Regions from separate parts of the Alteromonas sp. I10 genome, predicted to be linked through region 1. Evidence: predicted binding sites of a transcription regulator. Region 1 holds the regulator's gene; the other holds the start of a gene.
What was found. Region 1 encodes FNR, which switches genes on or off when oxygen is low (the NO sensors DNR and NnrR bind a similar motif). Its sites were predicted from a motif close to TTGATCTAGATCAA; they were not measured.
Positions count from the first base shown of each region.

Region 2: yegQ (tRNA 5-hydroxyuridine modification protein YegQ) is a predicted target of FNR. The motif match lies at 2,693-2,706, and genes of this name have one in related genera.

Region 1 is NZ_QJJN01000007.1:149,036-153,650, reverse strand. It holds gene ttcA (tRNA 2-thiocytidine(32) synthetase TtcA) at 1-211, opposite strand, end outside; gene uspE (universal stress protein UspE) at 360-1,283, opposite strand; gene fnr (fumarate/nitrate reduction transcriptional regulator Fnr) at 1,528-2,265, opposite strand; gene BZA03_RS14395 (sulfite exporter TauE/SafE family protein) at 2,311-2,970, opposite strand; gene ccoS (cbb3-type cytochrome oxidase assembly protein CcoS) at 2,957-3,187, opposite strand; gene BZA03_RS14385 (heavy metal translocating P-type ATPase) at 3,189-4,615, opposite strand, start outside.
Region 2 is NZ_QJJN01000004.1:340,727-345,341, forward strand. It holds gene BZA03_RS10485 (aminotransferase class I/II-fold pyridoxal phosphate-dependent enzyme) at 1-742, opposite strand, end outside; gene BZA03_RS10490 (YfhL family 4Fe-4S dicluster ferredoxin) at 854-1,105, opposite strand; gene yegQ (tRNA 5-hydroxyuridine modification protein YegQ) at 1,109-2,605, opposite strand; gene BZA03_RS10500 (zinc-dependent metalloprotease) at 2,939-4,615, shown strand, end outside.

The DNA of each region.
Region 1 (4,615 bases):
AAAACAATAAAATATCTAGCATGGTGTAGCTGTCTTTACCGCCAGATAAACACACCATTACTTTGTCGTTGTTTTCAATCATACCGAAATCGCCAATGGCTTTACCCACATTGCGGCGAAGTCGTTTCTGAAGTTTGTTGAAGTTGTACTTTTGCTTACTTTGCGCAGCATTTAATGGCGACGCGTCAGCACTGTTTGTGCCTAAACTCATAATTAACTAGCTTGGTTTGTGATAAAGCCACCATTATACATTAAAGCGGCTTTTCGAGACCATGCTTGTGAGGTTAAATTTGTTGGTGACATACCGTGTTGGCCGCTAAGTAACGGCAAACACGGGCTATGCGGTACTGATGAAAAGATTACAGCGACAACGGCGACACAAATCCATCTGGCTTAATAGCAAGCACATCGCAATTGAGTTCGTCGATCACGTGTTCTGCAGTATTACCAATTAGGGCCGCTGAAATGCCCACACGGCCAACGGTACCAATAACAACCAGCTCTGCATCCAGTGTTTTTGCCACTTGCGGGATAACTTTTTCCGGAAGGCCTTCTCTTACTACGCATTTGTTTTCAGGAATACCGTACTTTAACGCGTGACTACGCATTTCTTTTAAATGATGATTTTTTACCGCGTCGTGGTAGGTATCGGGGTCGAACTCAGGTACTTCTATGGCGATATTAAGTGGTGTAGAAGGGTAACTGTTGACCAAATTTACGCTACCTTTCAATAAAGAGGCGTAGTCGTTAGCAATGAGGGTGAGCTTATCGTTAAGTGCGGCATGCTCATCGTCTTCACTGCCTACGTTTACTGCAGCAATAATCTCTCCTCCTTCTGGCCAGTCGTGCTCTTTAACGAGCAATACTGGGCGAGGGCATTTACGCATTAAATGCCAGTCGGTGGGGGTGAAAATAACAGAAGCAAGATCGTCGTGCTTTTTGGTTGCCTTTACCACTAAATCTATCTGATTGTTTAGGGTGTAGTAAATAATCGACTCATACGCACGATTATTCCATTCTACAACGATATCAGTTTCAGTGAATCCTTGTTCTCTTAAGTGGGTGGCAAGCCATTTTGCATGCTCCTTTGTAACTGCATCGCGCATTGACTCGCGCTCATCCGGGCTAAGCATGGTCGTCATATCATAAGATAAGTCGTATACCACCATCATGGCGGTAACTGAAGCGCCTGTTTTTGAAGCGAGTTCATAAGCTCGGCTTAGTGCAGGTTGGTTATCGCGCTCGGCATCTACCACGGCCAGAATTCGTTTACACTCAATCATAACGTCCCCCTAACTACGAAACTTAGTAGCGGCTGTCGAAATCGAAGCTTTCTAATACTAACTATAAACGACATTGGGAAAAACGTAAGTTGTTTTAGATCAAGAATTTTACGAGGCGACCATGAGTGAACCTACCTAATTGAATATGGAGCAACCGGCGTGGCGCTGAAAGGGCAGGTAGGTGGCTAACACAGGTTACAAAAAAGCGCGCTTAGTGCGCGCCTTATTTAACACTTAAAAAGGACTAACCGCAGACAACGCTAGGGCCGTTAAGCGCCGCTAGTTTGGTGTTTAGCCTATCGAAATCCAAAATAGTAATAAGCTTGCCGTCTACTTTTATGATGTTGTCTTTTTGAAAACGGCTTAACAGACGACTAATCGTTTCAATCGTTAATCCTAAATAGTTTCCAATTTCGTTGCGCGTCATGGTTAAGTGGAATTCTCTATGGGAAAAGCCACGCTCTTCAAAGCGTTGCGACAGGTGTGAGATGAAATACAGTAAGCGCTCTTCTGCGGTTCGCTTGTTTAAAAGCATGATCATGTCGTGATCTTGTTTTATTTCAGCGCTCATGAAGCTCATGATCTGGTGGCGTAGCTTTGGAAATTGCACTGACATTTCGTCGAGGGTCTCGTAGGGAAGCTCACACACCATGGCAGTTTCTAACGCAGAAGTATAGCTTTGGTGTTTGTTCTCTCTTAATGCATCGAAACCGATAATATCACCAGGAAAGTGGAAGCCGGTAATCTGTTCTTCACCTTCGGTATTAGTCACAAATGATTTGAATGAACCGGTTCTCACTGCAAATAGAGAACGGAATTTATCACCAGTTTGAATCAGCGTGTCACCTTTATGAAGCGGCTTCTTGCGTTCAATAATATCGTCAAGAGACTCGATTTCTGTTTTGTTTAACGCCACCGGTAAACACAGGTGACTGAAACTACAGTTTTGACAGTGAATAGAAAATTGGCTTCCTTTGCTCATAATGCACGCTCTCTAAAAGAATACCCGACAATAATACACCCATTTTTAAACGATTGCGCCATGAATAAGATAAGCTGCATATATTGCCATTATTACTGCAATAATTTGTCTAAAATGGTTATGTTGAAAACTTCGAACAATATATTGGCTACCAGCGCTTGCAGCGAGCAAGGTGGGTAATGTACCCAAACCGAAGAAGAACATAATAGCAGCGCCTTCTAGCGCGTTACCCGCCGCGAGAGACCAGGTAAGTGTGGAATACACCAAACCGCAAGGAAGCCAACCCCAAATAAAACCATAAGGCAACGCACTTAAAGGGGTCTTAAATGGCAAAAAGCGTTTTGAAAGCGGCTGGACTTTGGAAAATAGGCCTTTACCCGCATTTTCCAGCACTGTTAAGCCAGTCCACCACTTACCCAAATAACACGCCAGTAGAAGCAACATGATTCCGCTAAGTAGGGAAAGGGCATAGTTGGCAAGAGGTATATAATCTGCTGCAATTTTTCCAAGTGCCCCGGTTATTGCTCCGGCGATGGTGTAGCTCACTATACGTCCCATGTTATAGGCAAGGGTATAGGGTAGTGCTGAAGCGCCTTTAGGCGAAACCATCCTTAGCGCAGCGACAATTCCACCGCACATTCCCACACAGTGAACTCCACCGGCTAAGCCGATAAGAAAGGCAGAGAAGTAGTTAATCCCTTCCATGTGGCGCTTGGCTTTTGTCTACTTTACTGTCTTGAAGTTGCTTGCGTTGCTCAGCTAGCTTTTTTTCTTCTGGCGGAAGATCATCGTCAAACAGTATGCTATACCCTTGGCGATCCAAATCTTCAAATTGATTGGTTTTCACCGCCCAAAAGAATATCACAATAGCGACGGCAACAATGATGATGGCGATTGGAATTAATACGTAAATAATACTCATGCTATTTGCTCAAAAGTCGCGTTGAGTTTGTGACCACAATGATACTGCTTAACGACATACCAACAACAGCCATCCACGGTGAAAGTAGGCCTGATACGGCGAAAGGTAAGATCAAAACGTTGTAACCTACCGACCAGCCGATATTTTGCCTTATTTTTTGCTTCACTTGATGCGCAGTTCGAATAAGCTCTGGTACAGAAAGCAGCTGATCGCCAAGCAGTATCACGTCGGCGGCAGTTTTAGCCACGTCTGTGGCATTACCCACTGCAATTGCCACATCAGCGCTGGCAAGAACTGGAGCGTCGTTAATACCGTCACCCATCATCATCACTTTCGCGCCAGATTGCTGCATAGCTTGAACGGCTTCGTACTTTTGCTCAGGTGTTAGGCCACCTTTAACGGTCGAAATTGGCAATGGTGCGGTAAGCGCATTAACGTTTTGCTGTGTATCACCACTTAAAACGGCGAGGGTATGGCTTACAGCTAATATATCGAGAGTTTCTTGCGTATCTTCTCTTAGTGAATCCTTTACTTCATACGCCGCCATAATACGCCCCTTAACCGTGAGAAACACGTTAGCTGAAGGGAACGCTTCAATGAGTTTTAGCTGTGATTCGTGAACGCTGAATGCTGCAGATCCCATAGAAAACAACGTGTCATTGATCTCACCGCTGATACCACCTCCTGGCGTAACGGTAAAATTAGTCACTTTGTGTACCGTGTTATCGATGGCGTCAGCACTACTGCTAGAGGCAGAAGTCTCGCTTAGGGCTACACCGTCGCTAAAGGCTATACCGTCGCTAAAGGCTTTGGCAATCGGATGTTCAGAGCGTGACTCCAAAGCGCGCGCAATTGATAGCGCACTATTACTATCCACGCCGTCAACGTACCAGGCATTTGAAATAGTAAATTTGCCTTTTGTGAGCGTGCCGGTTTTGTCTAAAGCGATGGTGTCAATGTCAGTAATTTGTTCTAGCGCATCGGCCCGTTTTAGTAAAATACCTTGTCGGTTTAACTTTGCCATAGCGCAGGTTAACGCTGATGGCGTAGCCAACCCTAGTGCGCAAGGGCAGGTTGCAACCAGCACCGATATGGTGATCCAAAATGCCTCGTCGCTACCCTGATACGCCCAAAAGCCATAGGTTAACGCCGAAATCAGCAATACCGCGGTAACGAAATAGCGAGAAAAATTATCGGCTATCTGCGCTGCTTTAGGCTTACTCGCCATCGCACTTGCTTGCAGTCGTACAATTTGATTTACCAGCGCATTTTTAAGGGTCTGCGTAACCGTAATGGTTAGCGTACCATCTTGACAAACCGTGCCGCCGTAAACCGGGCTACTGTTCGACTTACGCACGGGGTTAAACTCGCCGGTAAGCATAGATTCGTCAACCGCTGCGTTGCCGTCGGTTACCACCCCATCAATGG
Region 2 (4,615 bases), on a different contig from region 1:
CGACCACTGTTTCTTCAAGCTGTGCATTGGCAAGTACGGTTTGAAGTTTGGTATCAGTGCCCAAGGTCGATTGGGAAGCGAATGTATCATTGCGTACATCAAGATCAGCCGAAAGCGATAGATCCAAGTAAATTTCGTCAACAATTAAGAAGCCACCTTTGGATTTGCAGTACTCGCCAATTTTAGTCAACTCTTCTGCATCTATAACCGTACCAGTAGGATTGGCAGGTGTGGCAATAAGTACACCTTTCGTGTTGTGCTTCCAATTATCGGCAACACTTGTTGCGGTTAGCTGAAAGTTATCCTCACTGCGTGTTGGTACCAGCGTTACCTCTGCGCCAAATGCGTTTAAAAAACGTCGGTTACAAGGGTAAGAAGGGTCGCCCAATATCACGTTGTCGCCTGGTTCAACCAAGGCAGCACTTGCCAAAAGTAAAGCGCCAGAAGCCCCAGCGGTCACGACCACTCTAGAAGGGCTTACAGCTACGCCATGTTTAACTTCATAAAAGCGTGCAATGGCTTCACGTAGTTCAGGCATGCCCAGCGCCGAGGTATAGGGAAAAACTGGGGCATTTAAGCTTTCTTTCATTGCGGCGAGCACTGCCGCGGGTGCGCCGAAATCAGGCTCGCCTAAATTAAGTCTTATAACATCTTTACCTTGCTGTTCTAGTGCCGTGGCTTTTTCGCCATAGGCCATAGCAAGAAACGGAGAGATCACTGTAGCGCGAGAGGCAAACTTCAAAATAAAACCCTTATTAGTAGTGCCAATTCAAACTGTACCGCAATTAGGGATCACTCTTGGTTATGATTCAAGGGAATTCTTCGAGAAGTACAATTAACTCGCTGACTTACTTCATAGATAACTATTTAAACGAACAAACTTTTCGGCCAACTCGTCTAGTGATTCTTTATTGTGCGGGTCAGGCTTAACAACATCTATTGGGCATACCGCTACGCAAGTGGGCGCATCGTAATGCCCCACGCATTCTGTACAGCGTAATGGGTCTATTTCATACACTTTACTGCCCATGCTTATAGCGGCATTAGGGCATTCGGGTTCGCACATGTCGCAGTTAATGCAGCTATCAAGAATAAGCAGTGCCATGCATTATGCCTCGCTCGCGTTTTCGGGTGTTACTGCACTAGGAGCTTTTCGAAACGGATTGCGGGTATCAACGCCTTCATCTAAATTTCGCAGCAGTAGGGCAAAGTTTAGAGACACATCGCTGGGTATCGGTATTCTTACTTGGTGTCCTGAACCCTTAGCATCCGTAATAGAATGGTTTCTCTTATCCAGCATCTCATTTAGAGTAAAGGTAATGTTGCCGCTTGGCGTCATCAACTCAAGCGAGTCACCTACACAGAATTTGTTTTTAACGTTTATAATTGCATAGTTAGACTCTTCACAACGGTCAATCACTTCACCAACAAATTGCTGTTTATCGCTGACTGAGTGGCCATACTCATAGTTCTGATACGCGTGGTGCGCATGGCGACGCAAGAAACCTTCGGTATAACCTCGATGAGCTAAAGTTTCCAAGCTTCCCATTAATGTACTATCAAATGGCTTTCCTGCTACCGCGTCGTCAATTGCTTTTCTATAGACTTGAGCGGTTCGGGCACAGTAGTAATGTGATTTAGTGCGGCCTTCTATTTTTAAACTATGCACGCCCATTTGGGTTAACCTGCCAACATGTTGCACGGCACGCAAATCTTTAGAATTCATGATATAGGTGCCATGTTCGTCTTCAAAAGCTGGCATCAGTTCGCCAGGCTTTTCCTTTTCTTCTAACATAAACACTTGGGAGCTTGGCGTGCCTTCACCAAGGGTAGGAATTACCACTTGAGGTGCTGTAACTGCCTTATTAATCTCATTGGTTAGAACGATGTCGCCAGTTTCGTTTTCCTCGCCTGCCTTAACATCGTAAGACCATCGACAAGCATTGGTACAAGTGCCCTGATTCGGATCGCGTTTATTCATATATCCAGACAATAAGCAGCGCCCCGAATACGCCATACAAAGCGCGCCATGCACAAACACTTCCAATGCCATGTCTGGAACATGCTCGCGAATAGTTTCAATTTCTTCCAAAGAGAGCTCTCGGGACAAAATAACGCGCTCTATGCCTTGTTTCTGCCAAAACTTCACCGTGGCGTAGTTCACCGCATTGGCCTGTACACTCAAGTGAATAGGCATTTCAGGGAAGGCGTCGCGCACCATCATAATAAGCCCTGGGTCTGACATAATTAACGCATCGGGCTTCATAGCAATTACTGGTGAAATATCTTTAAGGTAGGTACCTAGCTTACTGTTGTGCGGAGCAATGTTGCTTACTACATAGAACTTTTTACCTAAAGCATGTGCTTCTTTTATGCCTATCGCTAAGTTCTCAAGGCTGAATTCGTTGTTTCTTACGCGAAGCGAGTAGCGTGGCTGCCCAGCATAAACAGCATCAGCGCCATAGGCGAAAGCGTAGCGCATGTTGCGTAAGCTACCCGCAGGTGCAAGCAACTCTGGCGCGATTAACGTTTGGTTTGGCAATGTTGAAACTGAGTCTTCACGTAGGTTAGAAGAGCTGCGATTAGGTGATAATTTTGAAGTCATAGATAAAAACCGCTACTAGACGCTTTAAACAAGGCGGCGGATTTTATAAGCCGTAAAATACCTCTACAACTCAAACAAAGCTTGGTGTTGACCAAGATCAAATAATTTGTTGTCGCTTGTGTTTTTGAATGTTTAAACGGCAATTGAGCAGAGTCAATGCCAGCTGTTTTCTTCCATATAGTTGCGTTTTTAGTGCATTACCTTCGGTAGGAAAAACCAAGCCTGTTCACAGCTAAATAACAAGCAAAAAGAGCGCATTAAACGATGAACTACCATGGGCAAAACCCACCACATAGGGTAGGCTAGAAATTCACAATAATAAGGACTAACTGCATGCTGCAATTGAACATTTTTCATAAAGCGGCACGACAAGTAAAAGCATCGGGCAAATCGGCCATTGCGATTACGGTATTATTTGTCGTGTCTACGTCTTCCGCATTGGCTGCGCTGCCAAGCATTGGTGAATTCACCAGCAATATGACCAAAAAAGATGGTTTAATTCCTGTTTACTATGACGATGAAAGTGACAAAGTTTACTTGGCGGTGCCAACAGACCACGCCGAATACCTGTTTCAAAGTAGCTTGCCGTACGGTGTAGGGTCTAACGACATTGGCCTTGATCGCGGCCAGCTAGGCAACACGCGTTTAGTAAGCTTTGAAAAATTTGGAAACAAGGTTTTATTAAAGCAGCACAACACCAAATACCGAGCAGCCCATGGCAGCGACGCTGAGAAGCAGAGCATTGATGAAGCCTTTGCTGATTCGGTTATCGCAGGTTTTACGCTGGTAGCCAAAAACGACAGCGCCAGTCTAATAGATTACACACCGTTCTTATTAAGCGATATCCATGGCATTGGCAATCGCTTAGCGGGAACTAACCAAGGCAGTTTTAGCGTAGATAACATGCGAAGCGGCGTGTATTTACCTAAAACCAAAGGTTTTGAAAAAAATACTGAATTAGAGGCTTTAGTCACCTTTGCAGGTAAGAAGCCAGGCGAATACGTGCAGCAAGTTACGCCCGACCCAGAAAGCTTGTCGGTGCACTTGCATCATTCGTTTGTGGCTCTGCCTGACGATAATTACACGCCCAGAGAGTACCACCCGTACTCGGGCTACTGGAAATTCAGTTACTTTGATTATTCAACGCCTATCAGCGAGCCTACTGAACAGCGTTTTATTACCCGCCATCGTTTAAACAAGAAAACCCCGCATGCTGCAATGAGCGAAGCAGTGGAGCCTATTGTGTATTACCTAGATCCTGGTATTCCAGAACCCGTAATGACCGCGCTTAAAGAAGGGGCGAGCTGGTGGAATCAAGCCTATGAAGCCGCAGGCTACAAAGATGCGTTTCAGGTGAAAGTATTGCCCGAAGGTGCCGACCCAATGGACGTGCGCTATAACGTAATCAACTGGGTACATCGCGCAACGCGCGGTTGGTCTTATGGTTCGTCGGTTGTCGACCCGCGCACTGGTGAAATTATCAAAGGTCACGTTACGCTCGGCTCATTGCGTGTAAGACAAGATTATTTAATTGCCCTTGGCCTAACCAGTCCTTTTAAGGACGGCAGCACCGACACCACTGCACAGCAAGAAATGGCTTTAGACCGCATTAGGCAGCTTTCAGCCCACGAAGTAGGGCACACATTGGGTATAGCCCACAACTTTGCGGCAAGTGAAAATAACCGTGCGTCGGTAATGGATTATCCTCATCCCAAAATTAGTATTAAAAACGGCAAAATTAGCTTGGAAGGCGCGTATGATAAAGGCATAGGCGCATGGGATATTCACGCCGTAGCGTATGGCTATCAAGATTTTGCCAGCGACGTAGAGGCAACCGAAGTCTTGGCAAAAATTATCGTAAAAGGCCGTAATGAGGGTTTAAGTTTTAAGTCAGACCCCGATACCCGCAGTAGTCGCCATGCATCGGCAAACGGCCATATGTGGGAAAACGGTAGCAATCCGCTAGATGCTTTCGATGAAATTTCACAAGTACGCGAACTGGCGTTAGCC